Regions from separate parts of the Candidatus Merdisoma sp. JLR.KK011 genome, predicted to be linked through region 2. Evidence: riboswitches for the same ligand, from Rfam matches in the RefSeq annotation. Region 2 holds a riboswitch; the other holds the start of a gene.
What was found. Region 2 has a riboswitch for thiamine pyrophosphate ahead of VV089_RS10920 (hydroxyethylthiazole kinase). Riboswitches for the same ligand answer to the same signal wherever they lie in the genome.
Positions count from the first base shown of each region.

Region 1 (4,539 bases), on a different contig from region 2:
GATCGGGTGAAAAGATTGAAAATACGATTTTTAATCTAAAGTTTGTGTCTCAAAGGAAGGTGCAGGCACATTTGCTTGAGACATCAGGAGGTAAAATGTTATGAAAAAATTGTTGGATCAGATCACAGAGGAGGTTCAGAAGGCCTTTGCGGCCTCTGGATATGAGGAGGAGTACGGAAAAGTGACCCTCTCCAACCGGCCGGATCTCTGTGAATATCAGTGTAACGGAAGTATGGCTGCGGCTAAGAAGTATCGCTGTGCGCCCATTCAGATTGCCGGGAAGGTGGCAGAGGAGCTTCAGAAAAGCGCTGTTTTTGAGGAAGTCCTGGCAGTGAATCCGGGTTTTATCAATCTGAAGGTAAGCTCTTCCTTTGTACAGACATATCTTCGAAAGATGCAGAAGGATGAGCGTCTGGGGTGTGATAAGGCAGATAAGCCCAGGACGATTATTGTTGACTACGGCGGCCCGAATGTGGCCAAGCCCCTCCATGTGGGGCATCTGCGCTCTGCCATTATCGGGGAGAGCGTGAAGCGTCTGGGACGTTTTGCGGGGCATGAGATGATCGGGGATATCCATCTGGGGGACTGGGGCCTGCAGATGGGATTGATTATCACGGAATTAAAGCGCAGAAAGCCGGAGCTTCCCTATTTTGACGAGAGCTTTACCGGGGATTATCCAGAAGAAGCGCCCTTTACCATCTCGGAACTGGAGGAGATTTATCCTACGGCCAGCGCCCGCTCCAAGGAGGATGAGGATTACAAGAATGAGGCTATGGAGGCTACTTATCTGGTTCAGCACGGGCATCGGGGATACCAGGCTGTTCTGCAGCATATTTTAGATGTTTCCGTGGCGGATTTGAAGAAGAATTATGCCAATCTGAATGTGGAGTTTGACCTTTGGAAAGGGGAATCGGATGCGCAGCCCTATATTCCCGGGCTGGTCAAGATGCTGAAGGACAAAGGCTTTGCCTATGAGAGTGAGGGGGCTCTTGTGGTGGATGTGAAGGAGGATACGGATACCAAGGAGGTTCCGCCCTGTATGATTTTGAAGTCGGACGGGGCTTCTCTCTATACAACCACGGATTTGGCGACGATTGTGGAGCGGATGAAGCTTTACCGGCCGGATGAGATGATTTATGTAGTGGACAAGCGGCAGGAAATGCATTTTGTCCAGGTGTTCCGCTGCGCCCGGAAGACGGGGCTTGTGGCGGCGGATACGGGGCTTAAGTTCCTGGGCTTTGGCACTATGAACGGGAAGGACGGGAAGCCGTTTAAGACCCGGGAAGGCGGCGTGATGCGTCTGGAGCATCTTCTTTCTGATATCAATGAGGAGATGTATCGGAAGATTGTGGAGAATTCGGAGGCGGAGATTCCGGAGAATGAGGCCAGAAAGACGGCTGAGATCGTGGGGCTTTCTGCTGTGAAGTATGGGGATTTGTCGAACCAGGCTTCTAAGGACTATGTATTTGATGTGGAGCGGTTTACTTCCTTTGAAGGGAATACGGGGCCTTATATTTTGTATACGATTGTGAGGATTAAGTCGATTCTCAATAAGTATCGGGAGATGGGATTTGATCCGGAGGCCGGAATGATCGGGATGCCTGGGAATGAGACCCAGAAGAATCTGATGCTTCGGCTGGCCCGGTTTAACGGGGCGGTCTTGAATGCTTTTGAGGAGCTGGCGCCTCATAAGATTTGTGCTTATATTTATGAGCTGGCGAATGCTTTTAATAAGTTTTACCATGAGACGAAGATTCTTGGTGAGGAAAATGCTGAGGTGCGAAGTGAGCTGGTGGCTGTTTTGGTGCTGACGAAACGGGTGCTGGAGACTTGTATTGGGATCTTGGGGTTTGAGGCGCCGGAGCGTATGTAGTGTGTGGGGGGACGGCTGAGCCGCAAAAGGCCGGGAGGCTTTTCCATATCTGTGTTCGGACGATTCGCGTACAGTCTGTCTGCTCTTGGCGGACGAACGCTTGGTGGTTTTGACAGGCTTTGCCTGTTGAACTTTCTTGGGCGTTTGTCCGCCAATATCAGACAGTCTGTGCGCGAATAGCCGGACACTGATATTGGAAAAGCCTCCCGGCCTTTTGCGGCTCAGCCTGGCTTTGGGGGTATGGTGTTTGGGTGGGTTTTAGGCTATGGCCATTTGTTTTACGCGGACGAAGGCTTTGTTGACGGCTGGGATGGCTAGGATGACTAATGTCAGGGCGGCTTCGCAGCCTAAGTAGCTGCCGTTGTAGGCGAGGGAGTATAGGGGGGCGCTCATTCCGGTGCCTTCGGCGTAGGAGGCGAAGAAGATGAGGCCGGACAGGAAGGCGAAGAGGTAGCGGCCCAGGACACCGGCTATGTAGCCTTTGATGAGGCCGTTTTTCTTGTTGTGGAAAAGGCCGGAGAGGCCGAGGGCGCCGAAGGCCAGCAGGTAGTCGGTGATCATCTGGGGGAGGCTGATGATGTAAGGGTCGGAGATGAGCTGCAAAAGGCCGTAGGCGAAGCCGGTGATGAGGCCGGTGCGCAGGCCGTACCAGTAGCCGATGCAGCAGATGAACAGCATGGAGAACAGGGTTACGGAGCCGCCCATGGGGGCTTCAAAGAGCTTTAGGAAGGATGTGATCATTCCCAGGGCCATGGCGACAGCGGCAAATACTAGGGGTTTTGTTTCGATGCGTTTGTTTTCTCCGGTGAGATAGCAGGCAAGAATTAATAAAATCAGAATGGCGGCTATTAAAGCGCCGTAGCCTAAGCCGGTTAGGGAGTAGGAGGTTCCCCACTCATCTACTACCTTGTTTACAAAAAGTGACATAAAAAAATCCTCCTTGATTGTGTGATTTTCACAGGAGGGGATACGAAAAGCAGCTTCCTTACGCCGGTATTAACCGGTTCAAGTAATGAGGGTCAGCGTGTACAATGTGCCACGCTTTCTCAGCCTTAGGCTCCCCTAGCATAATATTTGCTATGTGATTATCTTGAATATACTCTTGGGGGATAAAGTTGTCAAGTGTTTTATGGATGTTTTTTCAAAATGAAGATATCATACAAGAAATCAGCAGACATTCCGCGTATAATATGAAGCACGAGGAGGTGCTGCCATGCAGAAAGAAGTACGGACAGTCTGTTATGATGACGATCTGCAGCTTGAAGCATATCGCTTTGAGGGAATCGCACAGCCGTTTCCGAATCATTTCCATGATTACTATGTGATTGGCTTTATAGAAGCAGGGACACGCTGTTTGTCCTGCAAGAATAAAGAATATACAGTAGCTCAGGGAAATATTCTTTTGTTTAATCCCAGCGATAATCACAGTTGTGTGCAATGTGACGGCGGAACGCTTGATTACAGAGGTTTGAACATTCCAAAAGAAACGATGCTGTTATTAGCAGAGGAAATAACAGGACAAAGAGTCCCCATTGGTTTTTCGGAAAATGTCATTAAAAATGAGGAGCTGAGTCATTATCTCCATTCATTACATCAGAGCATTATGGATGGTTCAAAAGAGTTTGAAAAAGAGGAGATGCTTCTGCTCCTTATTTCATTGCTTATCGAGCAATACGGGCAGCCTTCCGGGAACTGTATTCCAGAGTACAGTGAAGAAATAGAGAATGCCTGCGCATTTATGTCAGAACATTTTGCGGAGCATATCACATTGGAAACTCTCTGCAAATGCAGCGGTCTTAGCAAATCTACATTGCTCCGAGCGTTTACTAAGTCAAAGGGAGTTACGCCGTATAGGTATCTTCAAATAATACGGATAAGCAAAGCAAAGGAACTGTTGGAGAAAGGCGCAGCCCCGGCTGACGCCGCTGTACAGACAGGCTTTTCAGACCAGAGCCATTTTTCAAATTTTTTTCATATGTTTATCGGATTGTCGCCTGCCGCATACAGACGCATTTTTAAGGAAGGCGGTAAGAATCATGGATAAAAAAACTACCATTGGGCATATCACAGCTCAGATTACGATTGTGATTTGGGGAACGACTTTCATATCCACCAAAATACTGCTTAAAGATTTTACACCGATAGAAATACTGTTTTTTAGATTTTTTCTTGGACTGCTTGTTCTGACGGCCGTTTATCCAAAACGGTTAAGAATAAAGGATAAAAAACAGGAGCGTACATTCGCTGCGGCAGGACTATGCGGAATATGCTTATATTACCTGCTTGAGAACATCGCATTAACCTATACGATGGCTTCTAATGTCGGCGTTATTATTTCTGTTGCTCCGTTTTTCACTGCTGTTTTATCTCATGTAATTTTAAAGGCAGAAGAAAAACTAAAAGCCGGTTTTTTTGTTGGTTTTATAGCGGCCATGACAGGAATATGTCTTATCAGTTTCAGCGGCGGGACCTTGCAGTTAAATCCTATTGGCGATGTTTTAGCGATTGCTGCAGCATTCGTATGGGCCGTTTATTCCTTGCTTACACGAAAAATCAGCGGCTATGGATATAATATCATTCAAACTACAAGGAGGATATTTACATACGGAATACTTTTTATGCTCCCGTTCCTTTTTGTTTTTGATTTCAGCTTGGATGTGCAGAGG
Region 1 covers NZ_JAYWSZ010000006.1:251,610-256,148, forward strand. Annotated here, with positions in the region: gene VV089_RS24640 (carbohydrate kinase family protein) at 1-10, shown strand, start outside; gene argS (arginine--tRNA ligase) at 101-1,873, shown strand; gene thiT (energy-coupled thiamine transporter ThiT) at 2,132-2,800, opposite strand; TPP riboswitch at 2,839-2,947, opposite strand; gene VV089_RS24655 (AraC family transcriptional regulator) at 3,087-3,917, shown strand; gene VV089_RS24660 (DMT family transporter) at 3,910-4,539, shown strand, end outside.
Region 1: another riboswitch for thiamine pyrophosphate. It lies ahead of thiT (energy-coupled thiamine transporter ThiT); the one in region 2 lies ahead of VV089_RS10920 (hydroxyethylthiazole kinase).

Region 2 (4,539 bases):
CCTTTCATCATTTGTTTTGGTTATCATTTAGAAAAATCATAAATATTTCCTATTATCTTTCTATTTACGGATTACATTTCTTACAAGGATCATATCCCATAGCAATCACATCGTCCCTGTTTCCAGAATAAAACTGTTTATTCTTTTCGGCCATCTGCTTTACACTTCCACAGGCAGGATAATGAAACTTCTTCGTATTTGTATTTAATATATAATCTGTACCAGCCGGTGTGGGTTCCTGTTGTTCTACAGATTCTTGAGGCGCCGGCGTACCGGGCTCATTCCCATTTTGTGTATCCGGATTGCTGTCTTGCGATTCTGCCGGTTCCGGCTCTGCAGATGCTAACGCACGTTCATCCATCTGGCTGTTGCCGGTGGCATAATCTATAACAATATCAGGCTGTACATTATATACAAATACATTAAAACATATCCCGTCTCCCTCATCTTCCACAGACCAGCCCTCCAGCAGAACACCATAGGCCAGAAGATCATCCTCATCAAAAACAGGCGTTACCCTGTATAATACGTGGTTACCCGTTTCCTTCACATAATCAGCTGTCATATTCTCAAACGGGAGCATTCCCTGTACATTCAAATACCGGGTTCCGGTAATCAGATTCTTTTCATTTGCATTTTCTCCCGAAAGCTGATACCCAACCAAATGACATCTGTTATACAAATATTTTCCATCTACATTATCATATTTTATAGTCTGCCACCCGGAAGGCTTTATCTCTCCAATGTCTCCGCGTTCTTCCGTCGGCATCAGATCCGGTCCTATATTCGCACAGGCAATTCCGCATCGTCCCAATTCATCCAATTCCGAATAATATTCAAAAGATGCTGTTGGAAGATTGCTTTTCGTAAAAAAGGGAATATTACCGTTCATTACGGCATAAGGTTCACCGGCATAGTCCGGAATATCAACAGCGGATTCCGGTTCAAAGCTGGTAACAATTTCATCAATAGAAAGGACTTCTTCTATCTGTTCTTCTGCAGGGGATTCCTCTTCCGCCTCGTCTATTGATTCTTCTTCATTTACCTGAATCTCCTCAACTTCCAAGTCTGGCTCTGCAGCGGCAGAGCTTCCACAGGCTGAAACCGATAATACAACAGCAAATAAAAAGATTAATAGTAAAGTTATTTTATTGGTTTTTACGCTTGTATATCTTTCGTGTGATTTTCTCATGTGAGTTTCCTCCAAATTCTTTTGTTTCTGTAATTTCCCAATCCAGGTTTAAATCTATATCCAAGTAGGTATCTGCCGGATATGTCCGATTCCAGCAGTAAACAATCATAACCTCCAGCCGGTCTTCATATGGTTTCAATGGAATATTTTCTACAAAGCAGCAGCTGTCTTTAGGGGCACATTCAAATACATCATCTTCTGCTGCAATCCTATCCGGAACCGCACAAAAAAGTTTTGAGGAATATGTATTCATCCAGACTTTTCCTTCTGCAATGTCCAGCATATCTTTTAGAACAGCCTCGTCTCTGCTCTGCCGTCTATGATTAAACAGCATGCCATTCTTATCATCTACACAGATAAAAATTGTCATATCCGGTCCTCTCCTCATGTCTATTTGTTTCATAAGAATTGTACCACATTTGTGTTTCATATCCAATAGGCATAGAATTATGTAACATTTCTATGATTTTGATATAAATTTTGGCTCTCCCATCCACAATAGCTTTGAGCCGGAAGCCATCGCTGCCTTTATGGATGAAATCAATGACTTATTTTCCCATAGCGTTCCGATGCTTTGTACAGACAGCAGCTTACTGGATACCTTCGAAAAAGAAGGAAAGCTTTATGACAGCCTGTGGTGGCTGGATGGCCGGGAGCCGGAGTTTATAAGAGATGAAGGCAAGTCTTTGCTAGAGAATTTAAGAGACTTCCAAATTACCATGTCAGCGGCGCAGAAGCCAGTCGTTCCCCAAGAAACGGACGGACTGCCAATCACAGAAACCTTGGGAATGTCTTTTTGCAGCGGTGCGGGAGCATGGCAGACATTCCTTGGCTTGAATCCGGACGGCAGCTTTTCCGGGGAATATTCCGATGCTGATGCAGACGAGGTGTCTCTCTGTCATTTTCATGGAAGGTTTGGCAAAGTTGAAAAGCTCACGGACGCTTCCTGGCTGCTGACGCTTGAAGAACTGGTGCTTGACACCGGCCGCAGCGTGGGAGAAGAATGGGATGAACTGGATGGCGGTTATGTCCTTCATTTTATTTCCAGCGACCCCTATGGTCTTAATGACTTGGACGGCGCCGCCCTCAAACCTGGCGCACATTTCATCCTCTACAGCCCGGACGCTGCCGGCCATGAACCGGGCACAGAACTGTATGGTGCGGTAGAGTTCCAGTCCTGGATGCACAATCACAGGGAATTTAACAGTGCTGACGATATTCTGGAATGCTGGGGGCTGCAAAATCTGGAAACCGGGCAAGGTTTTTTTGAAGATTACAGATACAGTGAATTAGACGGGGGACGGATTTATAGAAACAAATAATGTTACTGGGCACGGAGTGAACAGTAACACCAAATAATATCACATAATGTCGTTTTTTTTTAAAGTCACTTGCAAAATGGAACATACAGTGTTATAATTTCCGCAGCAAAGTAAACAGGGGAGCTTGTGTGACAGGCTGAGAGGAAGGCAGACCTTCGACCCTTACACCTGATGCGGATAATGCCGTCGGAGGAAGCTGCCAAGGGGCGTATACTTTTTTAGGGGCATCCTGTCGGGATGTACCCTGTTTTTTGTTGTCTGCAGGGAAAAAAATAATGCGAGCAGCCTCAGCCTGCCACAGATTGAGGGGGGGAACGCCGCCATACGAAAATGTCTTCTCCCAGCTCAAAGGAGTAAAAGCTATGTTTGAAAAAATGTTTGAGAATGTCAGACAGAAATCCCCCCTGATCCATAATATCACGAACTATGTCACCGTCAACGACTGCGCCAACATGCTGCTGGCCTGTGGCGGGTCGCCCATCATGGCGGACGATCCGGAGGACGCCGTGGAGATTACAGCCATCTGCAACGGGCTGAACATCAACATCGGAACGCTGAACCAGCACACCATTCCCTCTATGTTTGCCGCCGGAAAACGGGCCAGCGAACTGGGGCGCCCCGTAGTGCTGGACCCAGTGGGGGGCTGGAGCCTCCACGCTGCGGACGGACACAGCTCTGGAACTGCTGAAAAAGGTGAGGTTTACCGTGATCCGCGGCAACATTTCGGAGATCAAGACCCTGGCTCTGGGCAGCGGCACTACCAAGGGTGTAGACGCTGACGCAGCGGATAAGGTGACAGAGGAAAACCTGGACAAGACGCTGGTCTTCGCCAAGGATTTTGCCCGGTGCGTTGGGCGCTATGCTGGATCTGGGAAAAGGCCGGGGGCCCATGCAGCACAATTTCAATCTGACCGGCGAATTTGCAAAGAAGGGGTCTTTTATCTAAAGCAGATTCAATTATAATGTTTCCAACGGATTTATTACCGGTTCTTCGTACTGGTACATCTTTGTTAGGGATGGCCCGCTGCTTCTGCTATTGTATCCAATCGCAAATGTAAACAGCGTCATCCCAACAGTGGAAACAATCCAAATCCTATCGTCCTGCGCTGTGCAGCGCATAGCCTCCATAGGGGATACCGATGCCGCACCTGTCAGAATACCCATGGGAAAGGCCTGCAAAAACAGCCTGCACACCGCCGGAAGCAGTGGTATCTAAACCGCAAAAGCTAAAAATGTGCAGAAAAAGCCAAGGGGCTTTCGTAACAGGAAACCTCTTGGCTATGAAAATAACATTCCATTTTATCTCTTGGTAATTGGCAGTAATAATGATCTCTGCTGACTTCTCGCCATTCGTTGTTACTACGGATTTCCTATGTGTTGTGTAGTTCCATCCGCTGACGAGACGAGACCTCCCCAGGTAAGAACACAATCTTTCACTCCATATATCTGCCACATTTACCACAGTTAGTTCTAGTAGTCCGTATTGGAAATATGCACAAGGATTTCCGGTACGGACTACTAGGTAGTTATTGGACTTCGGCTTGACATGCAGTCTTATCCCTAACTGCAGCCTGATGTGATTTCTGTTCGTCAGACCAGATCTTTGCCTCCAGCTTTCTTCATTCCACCTCACGATGTACACCCTTGCTCCTGGCTATACACTTCCCACTACCAGGGCGTGTTACAGACTTTCAGCGATTAGATTGCGCACATACTGGGCACACATGACAGACCGCCGCATATGGCGGCCTACCATATGCGGCGGTTACTTTTGCAGGATTACTTCATTGATAAGCTGCCCCATCTTGATAATTTTACTTCACAATATACGTCACAGGCTCAGAAGTATTTATTCTCGCATACATTTCCTCAAATCCTGCATAACGCTCCAACCCTTCCTCCACATTTGCCTCCAATGCCCGAAAGTGCTCATCGCGTTCTGCTTCTGTGTCAAAGTAAATGATATTGTTTCCAGACAGGTCATCTGCCAATGCACTGGTTTTTTCTGCTGGTGTGCCATAAATA
Region 2 covers NZ_JAYWSZ010000003.1:2,019,019-2,023,557, forward strand. Annotated here, with positions in the region: gene VV089_RS10905 (DNA/RNA non-specific endonuclease) at 65-1,066, opposite strand; gene VV089_RS10910 (hypothetical protein) at 1,149-1,595, opposite strand; gene VV089_RS10915 (hypothetical protein) at 1,723-2,514, shown strand; TPP riboswitch at 2,621-2,726, shown strand; partial or broken gene VV089_RS10920 (hydroxyethylthiazole kinase) at 2,877-3,369, shown strand; gene VV089_RS10925 (M56 family metallopeptidase) at 4,329-4,539, opposite strand, start outside.